Regions from separate parts of the Psychrobacillus sp. FSL K6-2365 genome, predicted to be linked through region 4. Evidence: predicted binding sites of a transcription regulator. Region 4 holds the regulator's gene; each other region holds the start of a gene.

Region 1 (4,220 bases), 2.5 Mb from region 4:
ATCCTACACTTACTTTTTTGTCGCCTGTTCCAGCATTACTCGTCATTATTATGACCGTATCCTTGAAACTGACTGTACGGCCATGCGAATCCGTTAATCGACCATCTTCCATTATTTGCAGGAACATATTTTGTACGTCAGAATGTGCCTTTTCAATTTCATCCAACAATAAGATGGAATAAGGATTACGGCGAACATGTTCTGTCAGTTGACCTGCTTCCTCATGGCCTATATAACCTGGAGGAGAACCAATAATTTTAGACACCGAATGTTTCTCCATATATTCACTCATATCAAGACGAATTAACGTATCACGTGAACCAAATAATTCCTCTGCCAGCACTTTTGTAATCTCTGTCTTACCGACACCTGTTGGACCGACAAATAAGAAAGAACCAATAGGTCGATTTTTAGATTTTAGCCCTGCACGACTTCGACGGATCGCTTTGGCAATTTTATCGACCGCATCTTCTTGGCCAATTACTTTTTCACTAAGATTTTCTGCGATTCCTTTCATTTTTGCCTGTTCTGCAGATTGTAGTTTTGTCACAGGAATTCCAGTTTTTTCCTCTACTATTAATTCGATATCTGCTACCGTAACTTTTACTCGAGGTGTGTCCTCATTTTGTTTCAATTGCTCCAATTGTTTCCGCAACTGGATTTCCTCAAAGCGTAAATTTGCTGCTCTCTCGTAGTCTTCTTTTTCTGCGGCTTGATCTTTTTGCTGAATGACTTCGTTAAGACGTGTTTCGATTGACTCCGAATATGCTGACGTATGTGTCAGATTTAATCTTGCCCCCACTTCATCCATCAAGTCGATTGCTTTGTCTGGTAAAAATCTATCTTGAATATACCGTTGTGATAAATTAACAAAAGCATGGATCGTGTCTTCTGGATAGTGTACTTCATGGAATTTTTCATACCGATCCTTGATACCATTTAGAATGTGAATCGTATCTTCTGTAGATGATTCCTTTACAATAATTGGTTGAAAACGACGCTCAAGTGCAGCGTCTTTTTCAATTTGACGATATTCACTCAACGTCGTTGCACCAATAAGTTGCATTTCTCCACGCGCTAAAGCAGGCTTCAAAATATTACCGGCATCCATTTTTGACCCTTCAGCCGTGCCTGCCCCAACTAGTAAGTGAATTTCATCAACAAATAAAATCACGTCTTTCCGTGTTTGAAGTTCCTCGATTAATTGTTTCATTCGTTCTTCGAATTGCCCTCGAATACCGGTGTTCGTTACGAGTGAAGCGACATCTAATAAGTACACTTGTTTGTTCATTAATTTCACAGGTACATCGCCTTCATGGATTTTTACTGCAAGTCCTTCGGCAATGGCAGTTTTACCAACACCTGGTTCCCCAATTAGAACGGGATTATTTTTATTTCTTCGATTTAACGTTTCGATGACACGTTTTACTTCTTGATCACGTCCAATTACCGGATCAATCCGCCCATCTTTAGCATCGTTGGATAGGTTTTTACCAAGTTGATCTAACAAACTATTGCCATGAGATTCTTCAAAATGTTTCGTTTGTGTTCGTGCCTGTTGGCTCCCATTCGATTGGAAAAAATGTTCTGCATTATCACCAAATGACGGTATTTTTCCTGCAGTCAATTGTCCTTGAATATCTTGAAAACATATGTGGCATAAGTTCATTTGCATTCCTTGATGATTCAACTGCACTTTCAGGCTCATCGTTGCATCATTTTTACTACAATGTTGACACTTCATATTTATTTCCTCCTATATTTAACTATTTGACTTTGACTATATTTAACCTTTGAGATTAGTATACACTGACCTTTTTTGACTTTCAAATAAGATGCTTAGCTTTTGAATCTATTTTGCTGACTCTTATCAGACAGAGTTGTTTCGCTAAAAACTATGTAATGAATATAATTATCAATCAAAAAAACAGTTTAGCAATCCATTTATTGGATTACTAAACTGTTTCTAATTCACCTAAAACTTAGAGCCACCAAAGCCATATTCATCTAGTAGTTCTTCAAACGATTTGTTTTTTTCTTTTTCTTTCTTTTCGAAAGCGAGTTGTGCTTGTCTTTCTTCCTCTTTCTCCTGTTCAGCAGTTACTAATTGTTTCTTCGTTTCTTTAAGTTTTGCTAGAACGTCAGAAGAAAGTTGGTCAGACAATGAATTCCCTTCATCCAATTGCTTAGCAGGCTTTACCTGTTGTTGTCTTTGTTTTTTCTTAGCCAATATGTTCACCTTCTTTATTAACGTTTAACTATGGTTGCAACTCCTTGGCCACCACCGATACATAGTGTTGCTAGACCGGTTTTCGCATCTCTCCTCTTCATTTCATGAAGTAAGGTAACGAAGATGCGTGCACCACTAGCCCCAATTGGATGACCTAATGCAATCGCTCCACCATTTACATTTAGTATATCATGATTAAAGGATAGCTCTCTATCAACAGCAATCGATTGTGCTGCAAAAGCTTCATTTGCTTCGATTAAATCGATATCCGCTAATGATAATTGAGATTTGTTTAATACTTTTTTTACTGCTTCCACAGGTCCAATCCCCATAATGCTAGGATCCACTCCTGCAGATGCATTTGCTACCACTGTAGCTAGTGGTTGAAGACCAAGTTCATCCGCTTTTGCTTTTGACATCACCACTACAGCAGCTGCTCCATCATTAATCCCTGAAGCATTACCCGCAGTTACAGAACCGTCTTTTTTAAATGCTGGACGAAGCCCCGCTAATTTTTCCTCCGTAGAACCTTTCTTTGGATACTCATCCTGAGAAAAGATTACTGGATCCCCTTTTCTTTGAGGAATTTCCACAGACACGATTTCATTTGAAAACTTACCTTCTTCTATTGCTTTAGCTGCTCTGCTCTGCGACCGTGCAGAAAATTTATCTTGTTCTTCTCTAGTAATATTATATTGATCACATAGGTTTTCAGCGGTTACCCCCATATGGTAATCATTAAAAGCACACCATAGCCCATCTGAAATCATGCTATCTACTACCTTTTGATCGCCCATACGGAAGCCATCTCTAGCGTTTTTCAACAAATAAGGAGATTGACTCATGTTTTCCATTCCACCTGCAACAATAATATCTGCATCTCCTGCAATTATAGCTTGAGTAGCAAGATGAATTGCTTTTAAGCCAGACCCACATACTTTATTAATAGTCAGAGCAGAAACTGATTGTGGTAAACCAGCCTGAATAGACGCCTGTCTAGCCGGATTTTGTCCTAAACCTGCTTGAAGGACATTCCCCATAATTACTTCGTCCACAGCATCTTTAGAAACCCCTGCTTTTTCTAATGCCTTTTCAATTACAATAGCACCTAGTTTAGTAGCTGGCACATCTTTCAAAGCCCCTTGAAACGAACCAATTGCAGTTCTAACTGCGCTTACGATTACAACTTCATTTGTCACGTGATTTCCTCCTTGTTTCCCCTGTATTAAACAAACTTCTACAAAGCAAAATTTAAATTTGCTTGTTTAACCATCCTTTCTTTACAATAAAGAGGGAGGGATGATTATGTTTAGTTTACCAAATAAAGTGACAATTATCGAGGTAGGTCCAAGAGATGGCTTACAAAATGAAAAAAACGAGGTGCCGACAGAAGTAAAATTAGCCTTTATCGAAAAACTGCAACTTGCAGGAATAGAGGAAATGGAATTGACTTCTTTCGTATCACCAAAATGGGTACCACAAATGAAAGATGCCAATGAAATAGTCACCCAAGTTAAAAAGTTGGGTAGACAACTCGTATTAACACCTAATCATAAGGGCGTTGAAATAGCCAAACAATCCGGTGCACAGAATTTCGCCGTTTTTGTTGGGGTTTCAAACAGTTTTAATAAAAAAAATATTAATAAAACTACGACAGAAAGTATGGATGAACTCAAGCCTATTGTGGGAAAACTATTACAAGAAGGTCATTTTGTTCGTGCCTGTATATCCACTGCATTTTATTGTCCATATGAAGGAAAAGTAGATTCATCGGACACGCTTGCATTATGTAAGGAATTTGTTTCATGGGGTGTAAACGAACTTAGCGTAGCTGACACTATTGGAATGGCTAATCCTCGGGAAAGCTATGAATTATTCGACTCACTAAAGAAGGAATTCCCTGCTACACTAATAACTGCTCATTTTCACGATACTAGAAAAATGGGAATAGCCAATATTCTTGCTAGCCTACAAGCAGGAATTGATCGAT
Region 2 (4,220 bases), 3.0 Mb from region 4:
AGTTAACAATTGGTGTACTTAAACCAAGTTCTTTATAATACATTTCACTGGATCTATATGGTCTACCAGTGGCAATCATAACTTCATGTCCCTCATTTTTTGCCTGTTGAAGTATGTTTTTAGTTTTTGCTGAAATTACTTTTTCATCGGTCAATAAAGTTCCATCTAAATCTAACACGATTAAATGCTGTTTCATTAAAAAAACTCCCTTCTATCTTATGTTAAAGTGTATCGTTTTCAACGAATAACGTCAAAATGTAAAATCAGCCTCTTTGTACTCTCTAGATTACTTTGGTAGAATAATAATAGAAGAAAGGTGGGATATAAATGATAGTAACAACCGAGGCATGGGGAAACATTCCTTTATTACATATTTATAAAGAAGATACAAAAAAAGATGCTTCAATTGTCATCTTTTTACACGGATTTGAAAGTGGAAAAGAGCATAACCTACACTATGCATATCAGCTTGTTCAACAAGGTTGTCGTGTCATTCTACCAGATGCACATTTGCATGGAGAACGAGACGAGAAATTAGATGATGTAGAAATCAGCTTACGTTTTTGGGAAATTGTTTTAACTTCCATTGAAGAAGTTGGACATATTAAGCATGAATTAGAAAAGCGTGGCTATTTCAACGGACAAAAAATTGGTATCGGTGGAACTTCTATGGGTGGGATTACTACTTTAGGTTGTTTAACGGCATATCCTTGGATTGATGCTGCTGCTATTATGATGGGAACACCTGGTTATGTAGAACTTGCCAAAGCGCAAATTGCTTCGGTAGAGCAAAAAGGATTCAAAGTACCATTAAATGCAGAAGAGAAGAAGAATATGTTCGACACCTTATCGAATTTTGATGCATCAATTCATTCGGATAACCTTATTGAAACACCACTATTTTTCTGGCATGGAGAAAAGGATCCTGTTGTACCATATGAACCAACTGCCCAATTCATTGCCGCTCTCAGAAAACAATATGATAAACAGAATATAGTCCTAATGAATGAAAAATCCGCAGGACATGCAGTATCACGAAAAGGAATGCTAACTTCTATGCAGTGGCTAGCAAACAGTTTGGCATAAACTGACGAGTTTGTTATGATTAAGATATAAAGTGAAACTTCTATTATTGGGAATTTTTTCATCCCAAGTAATGGAAAAAAGAACTCAGGCAATTCCTGAGTGACCAACATCTTGTTGGTCCGAACCAATCGGCGAATTACAGGCTGTTTATTATCACCATTTCCTCTGATTTTCTTTTGAAAAGTTGAGGTGGTAGTATTTCCGCCTGTTAAACCGGAATAGAATAGAGGAGGTTTTCAAAATGAGTCAAGATACAGAGCAAGATATGAAGGATAGTATGATGGCCGCTCTTGAGAATGTTATCGACCCTGAACTAGGTATTGATATTGTCAATTTAGGTTTAGTATATGATGTACAATTAGCAGATGAAGATATTGCAAAAGTTACAATGACATTAACATCCATCGGATGCCCAATGGGTCCACAGATTGTCGATCAAGTAAAAACTGCACTTGGTGAACTACCTGAAGTAAAAGATACAGATGTAAATATTGTCTTCAACCCACCATGGTCAAAAGACAATATGTCCCGCTACGCTAAAATAGCTCTTGGGGTAAGGTAATAAAATATACAGTATATATTAAAAGTCGAATCATCCAAGATTCGACTTTTAATATGGAGTTCAACTAAATCTAAACTGATTACCTCCCACAGCAACTTGAAGTAAACCCAACCCATTCCGAACTCAACCAAATAAAATACTTACCAATAAAAAAAGCCACTGAAATATTTCAGCAGCTTCATATACTAGTCAATCCGACAAATATGAAGTGGGCAGTTATCACATTCTACTTCCGTTCGTAAAAACTGTAAATCATGAATCGTAATCATTCCCTTGTCTAAAGAAAGTACATCTTTTTTCTTTAGATCATTTAAAATTCGGTTTACGACCTCTCTACTTGTCGCACAGAAGTTGGCTAGCTCCTGATTGGTCATAGCATAGTCAATGAGAATGCTTCCATCCTCCCGTTTGATCCCATAAGTATTTGTTAATCGTATTAATGTGGATAATAACGCACCCTTTTTCCCATGAAGCAACAAGTCTCTAAAGCGAGTCTCGTTTTTCAAACTATGCATTTGCATTACTTGAATCCATTCCATCATGAGAGACGAACAATCTGATAAATATTTTTCCAACGTTGTGCGTGGTAATACTAATAATTGAGTTGTTTCTATTGCATTAGCTGAGACAGAATGATAAATAGTTTCGCAGAAAATAGATGTTTCTCCGATAAATGTATTATTTCCTGTAATTCGTAAAGTCAACATCTTACCGCTTTCAGTATCCTTACTAATGCGTACTGTACCTGTTTTGATGAGGTAGACATCTTCTGCACTTTCACCTTCTAAGAAAACAGGACGATCCTTATCTACTTTTAAGTTGGTTCCAAATTGTTCGAACAGTGCATGTATACCCTGTGAATTGGAGCTATGTTCATTCATAATTATTACTTCCTTTCCTTCATTCACATTCGTTTTCATGTGCACTTTCTTATATAATAGCATATTTAGAATATATATTAGAGAAATACTATTAGCCATATTTCTTTACAAAGTTATTATTAAGGACTTATACTTATAATAGTCAAAGAAGGTCAAACTAATTTCATAAGGAGAGGTTTGCATATGCAAATGAAACAACAAGATGAAAAAAGTCCTTTAGAAACGTACGGTAGAAATCTAGTAACTGCAGTTAAAGAGGGGAAAATGGATCCTGTTATTGGTCGCGATCAAGAAATTAGAGATGTTATTCGTATCCTTTCAAGAAAAACGAAAAATAATCCTGTACTAATTGGAGAACCAGGGGTAGGGAAAACAGCTATTGTAGAAGGTTTGGCACAGCGAATTGTGCGTAAAGATGTACCAGAAGGATTGAAAGAGAAGGAAATCTTTGAGCTTGATATGAGTTCCTTAATCGCCGGTGCAAAATATCGAGGGGAATTTGAAGAACGTCTTCAAGCGGTATTAAAGCAAGTGAAAGATAGTGAAGGACAAATTATTTTGTTTATCGATGAAATTCACACAATAGTTGGTGCTGGAAAATCTGATGGTGCAATGGATGCTGGGAATATGCTTAAACCAATGCTAGCACGAGGTGAGCTACATTGTATTGGAGCTACGACACTTGATGAATATCGAATGTATATTGAAAAAGATCCAGCTTTAGAAAGACGCTTTCAGCAAGTAATGGTAAGAGAACCTTCAATAGAAGATACAGTATCTATTTTACGTGGACTTAAAGAACGCTTTGAGCTACATCATGGTGTGCGTATACATGATCGAGCAATCGTTGCAGCAGCCGAGCTTTCTAATCGCTATATTACAGAAAGGTTTTTACCTGATAAAGCAATCGACTTAGTCGATGAGGCATGTGCAATGATTCGAACAGAAATCGATTCAATGCCACAGGAGCTCGATGAAGTTACAAGAAAAATGATGCAGCTTCAAATTGAAGAACAAGCATTAATGAAAGAAAAAGATGATGCAAGTAAGAAAAGACTAGAACAACTGCGTAAAGATTTGAAAGAACTAGAGGCTTCGACTAGTGAAATGCGAAATAAATGGCAATTAGAAAAAGAAGCCATTCAAGTAATACAGCAAAAACGAGAAGTACTGGATCGCTATCGTCGAGAATTAGAAGAAGCTGAAAACCAATACGACTTAAACAAAGCTGCTGAGCTTCGTCACGGGAAAATTCCTACATTAGAAAAAGAACTTCAAGTATATGAAAATCAAATCAATGAAGATTCAGAAACACGGTTACTGCGCGAAGAAGTAACGGCAGAAGAAATTGCCTCAATCGTATCCAGATGGACGGGAATTCCTGTTACGAAACTTGTTGAGGGCGAAAGAGAAAAACTTTTAAGGCTGAAAGAAACACTAGGAGAGCGCGTAGTGGGACAAGACCAAGCAGTTCAATTAGTTACAGAAGCTGTGTGGCGTGCAAGAGCGGGTATTAAGGATCCAAATAAACCAATTGGCTCTTTTCTATTCTTAGGACCTACTGGTGTTGGAAAAACGGAACTTGCTAAATCACTAGCAGCTAACTTGTTTGATTCTGAGGAGCACTTTATCCGTATTGATATGTCTGAATACATGGAAAAACATAGTGTTTCCCGTTTAGTTGGCGCACC
Region 3 (4,220 bases), 1.0 Mb from region 4:
TTTTCCGCGGGCGAGGTTGAGCCTCCTCGGGCGGCGCTACGCTTCTTCCCTGCGGGGTCTCAACTTTCTCGCTTATCCCGCTGGAGTCGCCACCTTTCACTACAATCAATTAAGTGAGTAGTATCCAAATTGAAGATTTAGTATTGCTTTGTCTTGAACTCTTAACTAAGCTGAATTATCCAATATAAAGGAATTAGAAAGTATTTGCAGAATAACTATTTACATTGGGTGAAATAAACTGCTTACCATTCATTGAAGAGCAAAATAAGGTGGTGGTTGTATGAAAAATACTAAAAAAATATTCATTCTTGTGGTAATAACTCTCTTAATCTCAATTGTGTTAGTAAGAATTCAATTATCGAATAATATACAAATAGAAAACGTATTGACTGAGGAGTTTTTCAGAAGCGAAACTAGTTTAAGCATAGAGAAAATAAATAATTTAACTTTTACAGAAATTAATATATCTGAAAAAAATCAAACGGAAATTAAGGAACTATTTAAAGAACTGAAGCTAAAAAGAACGGATGATTCTTATTCTCCACTTGATGCAAAATACAGGATAGTATCAACATCGAATCCGGATGACCAAATGTATATATTTGTTGGTGAAAATAGAATTGTATTTCCCCATAAAATTAGTGCAGGGTATAGCATAAATAATAATGATGAGCTTATAGAGGAAATAGAAAAGTTATTGAATTAAGTATTTTCATAAAAAGGGTGTATCAAAATTTAGGTGAACCTTTTATGTAGAAATGGAAATATACCTTGTTTGTAAAGGAGATATGGATTGGAAAATATTAATAAACCAAATATCGCACTAATTTTAAAGTGCGCAAAGAGCACTTTTTCGTGCTATAACTAAAAATACAAAAGTTATTTACGCAAAAATTGAAAATAATAATCTTATTTGGAAAGTATATTTTGATGAAATTCCTACAGAGGAAGAAAAAGAAATGCTTAGTATAGCTGCGACAGAAATTATATGTGATTTTCCAGAGCTGATGAACAATATATTCACCATCCAGAACCAATAAACTTTAAAGATATTAAATATTATAATTGGCCATATACACGGTATTGATTGAGGATTAGATGCTTATAGTTAGTACCTAAATAAAAAATCAAGTACTATAAAAAACTCCCAAAGGAATATACCTTTGGGAGTTTAAATCAATTTATTATGATTTTTTCATTTCGCTACGATCGATAATGTGATCGATTAAGCCGTATTCTTTTGCGCGTTCAGCTGTCATGAAGTTATCACGATCTGTATCACGTGAAACGACTTCAATTGGTTGACCAGTGCGCTCAGCCATGATGTTATTTAATTTATCGCGTAAGAATAAGATACGTTTTGCAGCAATTTCGATTTCTGTTGCTTGCCCTTGTGCTCCACCAAGTGGTTGGTGAATCATTACTTCAGCATTTGGAAGCGCATAGCGTTTACCTTTTGTACCAGCTGTAAGTAGGAAAGCACCCATAGAAGCTGCCATACCGATACAAATTGTTTGTACATCAGGTTTGATGAACTGCATTGTATCGTAAATTGCCATACCAGCTGTGATACTTCCGCCTGGGCTATTAATATAAATAGAGATGTCTTTTTCTGGATCTTCTGCTTCTAGGAATAATAATTGAGCAACGATTGAGTTAGATACGTTATCATCAATACCACTTCCAAGCATAATAATGCGATCTTTTAATAATCGAGAGTAGATGTCATATGCACGCTCTCCACGATTAGTTTGTTCAATAACAGTAGGAATTAAATTCATCCTGATTGCCTCCTTCAAAGGTGGTTTAAATTAGTTAGTTACTGAGAAAGGTTCCCTCAGTTGTAACTTTATCATACACATTATGGTCAAGGAAGGTCAAATATTAAGCTTGAAAAAGTTCGCTTGAATTATATTCCTTCTATTTGTATAATAGATAAGTCGCTTGCCCTTGTAGTGTAATGGATAACACACAAGCCTCCGAAGCTTGGAATGTGAGTTCGATCCTCGCCGAGGGCATAAAGTAAAACTACCAACAGTGGGGATTTTTCATCCCCCACCTACTTTTCTCATAAAAGTGACGGTAGGTATAACAAGTTATGTAAAGCACCCTATATGCTTAGGGTGTTTTTTTGTTTTCTTTATTTCTTCTATCGTACGATACTGCATAAGACTCATGTCTAAAATGGAGAATTGGATCATCGGGTAATTCAATGCCTTTTCCAACGATAGTAGGGTCGAACAATAGGTTTTCTGTAGGAAATATTTTTTTATTAATTGTTAATTGACCGATTAAAATCTTTTGTCTGTCTGTTGGCCAAGTATCGGTAGGATCATCTGTTGCGTCTGTATCCTCTGCTAATCGAATAAATAACTCGAACGATACAGTTCCTTTATCGAGTCGTTTCTCTAAATCCTCACTTAAATAATTTGTGGACAAATTAATGCTGCTAAGGAAGGAAGATGATTTTTTCTCCTTTAAGGGACGCCACTCGTATTTTATGGCTTGCCGCTTACCTTCAGCATTCACAAGATAGAAAGCATGTATAGGATAATAATGCAGAGCAGCGTAACTAATAGGGGGTTGCTTTAGCTGTTCTTTTAGTGCGAGTAATGTTTTTTTATGTTCTGGGAAGGTAGTGAGAAGTTGTACAATTCCTAGACCTAGATCAATTGAATGAACCCCCGTTTTATGAGAGCCTAAAATTTTCAGCATTTCAATAAAAGTTTTTGGATCTTTTGTTATGAACATCGGAATGGTGGTACATACTTGATGACTAGTAGAACCATCTGGTTGATGAAAATGAATAGACATTCCTTTTGCCGGAGATAGGAAATCTGCTGCAGTAGGATCTGGTGGGCTATTAGAAAAACGGACTGTAGCGGGCACTGGTTCTGATTGAAGATGGGGTGCTGTTGTATAAGGAATTGCTTTCCCGTTTGGAGTAAAAACTGCTTCATAAAATTCGCCTTTTGCATGTGCACGACGATTGCCAGGGAATTTCCCTTGAAGCTGTTCCAACGTATTAATAGCATCTTGTGGTAGTGTATTGCTCATCAAAATCACCTCATTTTTTAGAATGCAAAGAAAGATATCATTTAATAATCATTACCACTGAATAAATTAACTAAACAATGAAGTACTGAAAAGTAGTCATTTGCAGCAAAAAGAATGCTCATCTTTGGAAAATCCAAACCTTTTTTATCTCCAATAATGTATTTACTTGCGATAGATGTTGGCTTACTTGCTCTTAAGTAAGAGTTACTTGCACTCTTTATCGGATACTTGCGTTCTGCTGAAGTTTACTTGCTTTAAGGAGGAGTTTACTTGCTAAACGGAAATTTCATCCAATTAGCATTCTCTCTTAACGATGATCACTCGGATACATGCTCTTCTTTTTATTAAGGAATAAAACAATGGATCCAATATTTAAAAGTAGTAATACATCAATTGAACATCATTACGGTAATTGAAACTTAAATTTCCTTATTCCGTAAATAATATTAGGTTTTGTATTTTCGAATTAAAGGTACAATAATACTATATTTACTGAAGAGGTGAGAGAGATGAAAAAGTTACTAGTGCCAATTATTATTGTCATTGTAATTATTGCTATTATTGCGGGCGTATTTATGGCAAGCTATAACGGATTTGTTGACAAAGAAGAAAATGTTAATAATGCGTATGCACAAGTGGAAAATCAGCTACAACGAAGAATGGATCTAATCCCAAACTTAGTTAATACTGTTAAAGGTTTTGCAGCACATGAAGAGGAAGTTCTTGGGAATATCGCAGATGCACGAACTAAGTTGGCAGGGGCTGGAACACCAGAAGAACAAGCTGAGGCGAATGATGAATTATCAGGAGCTTTGAGCAGATTATTAGTAGTTGTGGAGAATTATCCAGATCTTAAGGCGGACGCCAACTTTAAGCAATTGATGGATGAGCTTGCTGGTACAGAAAATAGACTATCTGTAGCTAGACAAGATTATAATACAGTTGTTTCGGATTACAATAAAAAAGTAAAGCGTATGCCAGGGAGTATAGTAGCTTCTATGTTTGGCTTTGATGAGAAAGAATACTTCCAATCAGCCGAGGGAGCGGAGGAAGCACCAGTAGTCGATTTTGAAGGAGATGGAGAGTGATGAAGAAAAGTGCTCGTGTCCTATCATTTGCACTTCTCCTCACTTCATTATTCCCATTATTAGCACTTGCTGAAT
Region 4 (4,220 bases):
ACGATTAAACATCATTCAGATTCCTCTCCTTTTGTTTTCTGTTTTTCTTCTTTTTGCAATCGTTCCCTTAACAGCTTTGCGCGAAACATATCCCGCTCAGAGGTGTTCAATGAAGTACCTGCATATTTTTGTAGAAATCCTGGTTGCATAAACACCATACATTCATTCAATATAGTCACATCCACATCTTCAATGAGTCCTATATCTATCCCTAATCGCACATCCGATAGGCATCTTGCCGCTTCATCTGTCGCCATAATACGGGCAAATGATAAAGTTCCTAAAGATCGATATAGTCGGTCTTCTAGTGTATTGGCCGAATGCTTTAGAAGTGCATCCCGTGCTTCTCTTTCTTTTTGAATAATTTGTTCGGTAATACTCTGAAGATCAGCAAGTATGTCCTCTTCTGACTTACCAAGTGTGGTTTGGTTGGACACTTGGTATACATTACCGAGCGCTTCACTACCTTCTCCGTAGATTCCTCTTACAACCATTCCTAGTCTTGAAATGATAGTGACGATTCTATTCATTTGCTTCGTCATCGTTAATGCGGGTAAATGCATCATTACAGATGCACGTAAACCAGTACCTGTATTGGTAGGGCAGCTTGTTAAATATCCAAACTGCTCGTCAAAAGCATATGGTAATTCCTTATCTAAAACACGATCTAACATATCTGCCTGAGCATAGGCCTCTTGAATTTGAAGCCCTGGAAAAAGACATTGTATACGAATATGATCCTCTTCGTTGACCATCACACTAACGGATTCATCATTTGACAATAAAACAGAGCCAGTCATTGGCGAGTTAGCAAGCTTTGGACTGATTAAATGTTTTTCTACTAACACCTGACGACTTAGTTCAGATACATCCTTTATATGGATGGAAGAAAATTGCATCTGTAATTCGTCACTTGCGTCCAACAAAGTGGAGGAAACAGATTGGTCAATTTTATGCGCCTCATCTTCTGTAAATGCTAAAGGAAAACGATAGCCATTCAGATTTCTTGCTAAGCGAATTCTTGTACTCATAACAATATCCGAATGCTTACCCTCTCCCGCCATCCAACTAGAAATTGAGTTGTCTAAAAAACGTTCAATTGACATCAGTTTGGTCACCTCCTGTAGAAAGCTGACTTTCCAAATCTCTCGCTTCATCCCTTAACTTTGCGGCTTCCTCAAAACTTTCAGTGTCAATCGCGTCTTTCATTTGAGAACGAATTGCTTCTATTCGTTTTTTAATAACAATTTTCTCCCCAAGCGCACCTGGAGCCTTTCCAATATGCGTTGTATTGCCGTTATGTAGTCTCTTAAATACATTAGGCAACTGCTTGCGGAAACTGTTATAGCAATTTGCACAACCAAATTTCCCTTCATCTAAAAAATGCTGTATCGACCAACCGCATTCATCGCATACGATCATATTTTTAGGTTGTTTTTGTTGCATTGGCTGCTGTTCTGTTTGACCAAACCAATTCGATAATAGCTGATGTAGAGATAACGGATCTTGTTTATACTCTACATAAAACGGGTGGAGGCTATTTGCACAGACCTCACAATAATGTCTTTCAAAGTGTTCACCGTTATGCACTTGCGTAACCGTTACTTTAGCTGGTCTTTGCTTACAATTTTCACAAATCACCTTTCAACACACCCCGTTCATTTTTCACTTTTTTCATATTTTAACGTTAATAACATGGCACATAGTATACGTGATCGTAGTTCATCTCTCGCAGGAAGCGGAATTGCTAAAGTCGTTCGGTTTAAAGCTGCTAAAATAAGTTTAGCTTCACGTTTAGATATAACATCCTCATCGATTAACCGGAAAACAATATCTTCGGTAACGGATTCAGAAGCCCCGTTTTCTAGTGTCTGTATAATATGCTCTATTAAATCAGCTTTCGTATGAGCTCGAACGCGGAGGATTCGAATATATCCCCCTCCACCTCGTTTACTTTCTACTAAGTATCCTCGATCTTGGGTAAACCTTGTATTGATAACATAATTTATTTGAGATGGAACACACTGAAACTTTTCTGCAATTTCACTTCGCTTAATTTCAATTTGTTCCTTACTTCCTTCTTCTATAATAGCCTTTAAATACCCTTCAATTATGTCAGATATATTTTTCATCTTCTCACCTCTTCTCACAAACTGACTTTGACTAACTTTGACTATATTATAACGAGAATTTTTCGCATGTGCAATTGATACGATTTGCCCTGAAAAAAGAAAAAAACTACAAACAGTCGTTTGTAGTTTAGGATATATTAATATGAATATTCCTATTCATTAAATCTTTTTTCGTTCATACGTTAGTTGAGTAATAAAGAAATCGGGTTCTATTTCGACATCCACTAATTTTGTAAAATTATGTCTTTCATATAATGTGATTGCTGGTGTATTTTTTGCACCAGTTGATACAACTATCTTTTTTTCATTTCCATAGACGTTTAATAGATAACTTAATAACTCTGATGCAATTCCTTTTCGAAAATGATTAGGATCTACTACAAGCCTACAAATGTCAATTAGTTCCTCTGTACCTTCATAAGAAAGAAAACCTACTAATTTCGAGCCATCCAACTTCCCGAGAAATTGTTCTTTAGAACTTTTTATATTTTCTACTGTATCTAAAAGCTGTGGTATTCCATCGAATCCTATTAAATCAGCTTCAACTTTATATGCTGGTAGTTGAATTGATAGAATACTCTCAGCGACTTTTTCATCATTGTGATTGACTAATTGAATCATTCGTTATCACCTATCTATAATCAGATTTTCTTTTTATAATTATTTCGTTGGGACTTCGCTATTTGCTTCCATTTATTCGTTTCAGCTTTTTTAGCTATTGCATCGTTTTTACGATCGATATGTGCAAGCTCTCTCATTAGTTTTACATAACTTTTGTATCGTTCTCGTTTGAGCGTACCATTATAAATAGCCTCTTGAATTGCACAGCCCGGCTCTTTTACATGCTGGCAATCACGGAAGCGACACGCTAACGCTAGGTCTTCGATGTCCTGAAAGCTAGCACTAACTCCTTCACTCGTATCCCAAAGCTGAAACTCCCTCATACCAGGTGTATCAATTAATAAGCCCCCTTGTGGTAACAGCGTCAGTTCTCTATGTGTAGTCGTATGGCGCCCTTTACTATCATCTGTCCTTATATCATTTACAGCCATTACTTCTACACCTGATAATGCGTTAATCAAAGAGGATTTCCCTACTCCTGAAGATCCTAAAAGTGCGCCAGTTTTATGTGCAGCCAACAGATTCCCCAGAAGATCAATACCCTCTCCTGTAACACTACTCACTGCAAATATATCTACACCAAATGCAATAGCCTCAACTTCTTTAATATAATATTCTAGGTCTTCACAGGTATCTTTTTTCGTTAACACCACAACCGGCGTCGCCCCTGAATCCCATGCCGCCAATAGGTATCTCTCTAGTCTACGGACATTGAAGTCATGATTAAGTGACATAACCAAAAATACAAAATCAACGTTTACAGCGATTAATTGAATTTCCGTAGTCAATCCCGCCATTTTCCTAGAGAACTGCGAGCTGCGAGGAAGCACTTCATGAATGATTCCTTTTTCCTCACCAGGCATCTGATCAAGCACTACCCAGTCTCCAACTGCCGGAAATGCTTCCCTATTATGCTCAAACTTAAATTTCCCGGAAAGTGAACTTAGTAACTCTCCTTCATTGGTCATAACTCTATATAAATTTTTATGTTCCAGTAGAACGCGACCTGCGATTCCACTACCTGTCATTTTTTCTTCCCAATTATTATTCCATCCATATTGTTCGATTAAATTCAATTTTACTTCCTCCTAATTTTCCGTATAAAAAAACCATGACTGCACAAATCAGCAGTCATGGTTTCCCGGTCATTAGTAAAGAAGCATGTATCTGGTTAGAGACATACAGAGTGGGACATCATGAACTTACTGATTCGTGGATACGTATATAGATTTGCCATAATGCCTCACTCCTTTCTTTAAGTTATTTTCAGAATACTACAAGTATTAGCAATCTGTCAACATATAATTATGCAACTTGCTATTTTGAATAAAGGACTTTAATAATACTGCTGATTTTCGTTTCATGCGGACGCTTTCCGCGGGCGAGGCCGAGCCTCCTTGGGCCAGTATGATGCTAATTATAAATTGTCGACATACGCATTTTAATACTTAGCCTTCGTTCCTATAA

What was found. The regulator CtsR, encoded in region 4, represses protease genes until heat stress. The targets are predictions, from matches to a motif close to ATGGTCAATAAAGGTCAAACA.
Region 1: MKY29_RS07935 (ATP-dependent Clp protease ATP-binding subunit) is a predicted target of CtsR. The motif match lies at 1,807-1,827, and genes of this name have one in related genera.
Region 2: MKY29_RS05635 (ATP-dependent Clp protease ATP-binding subunit) is a predicted target of CtsR. The motif match lies at 2,668-2,688, and genes of this name have one in related genera.
Region 3: clpP (ATP-dependent Clp endopeptidase proteolytic subunit ClpP) is a predicted target of CtsR. The motif match lies at 1,864-1,884, and genes of this name have one in related genera.

What each region holds. Positions count from the first base shown of each region.
Region 1 is NZ_JBBOOO010000001.1:1,661,451-1,665,670, reverse strand. Features, by position in the region: gene MKY29_RS07935 (ATP-dependent Clp protease ATP-binding subunit) at 1-1,744, opposite strand, end outside; gene MKY29_RS07930 (DUF3886 domain-containing protein) at 1,976-2,239, opposite strand; gene MKY29_RS07925 (acetyl-CoA C-acetyltransferase) at 2,248-3,429, opposite strand; gene MKY29_RS07920 (hydroxymethylglutaryl-CoA lyase) at 3,536-4,220, shown strand, end outside.
Region 2 is NZ_JBBOOO010000001.1:1,180,416-1,184,635, forward strand. Features, by position in the region: gene MKY29_RS05615 (Cof-type HAD-IIB family hydrolase) at 1-196, opposite strand, end outside; gene MKY29_RS05620 (prolyl oligopeptidase family serine peptidase) at 328-1,086, shown strand; gene MKY29_RS05625 (metal-sulfur cluster assembly factor) at 1,328-1,648, shown strand; gene MKY29_RS05630 (Crp/Fnr family transcriptional regulator) at 1,834-2,529, opposite strand; gene MKY29_RS05635 (ATP-dependent Clp protease ATP-binding subunit) at 2,713-4,220, shown strand, end outside.
Region 3 is NZ_JBBOOO010000001.1:3,176,695-3,180,914, reverse strand. Features, by position in the region: gene MKY29_RS15940 (hypothetical protein) at 281-706, shown strand; gene clpP (ATP-dependent Clp endopeptidase proteolytic subunit ClpP) at 1,185-1,781, opposite strand; tRNA gene MKY29_RS15930 (tRNA-Arg) at 1,947-2,018, shown strand; gene MKY29_RS15925 (catalase) at 2,119-3,057, opposite strand; gene MKY29_RS15920 (LemA family protein) at 3,567-4,145, shown strand; gene MKY29_RS15915 (TPM domain-containing protein) at 4,145-4,220, shown strand, end outside.
Region 4 is NZ_JBBOOO010000001.1:4,183,290-4,187,509, forward strand. Features, by position in the region: gene MKY29_RS21215 (ATP-dependent Clp protease ATP-binding subunit) at 1-15, opposite strand, end outside; gene MKY29_RS21220 (protein arginine kinase) at 12-1,106, opposite strand; gene MKY29_RS21225 (UvrB/UvrC motif-containing protein) at 1,096-1,641, opposite strand; gene MKY29_RS21230 (CtsR family transcriptional regulator) at 1,659-2,132, opposite strand; gene MKY29_RS21235 (GNAT family N-acetyltransferase) at 2,292-2,753, opposite strand; gene rsgA (ribosome small subunit-dependent GTPase A) at 2,774-3,781, opposite strand.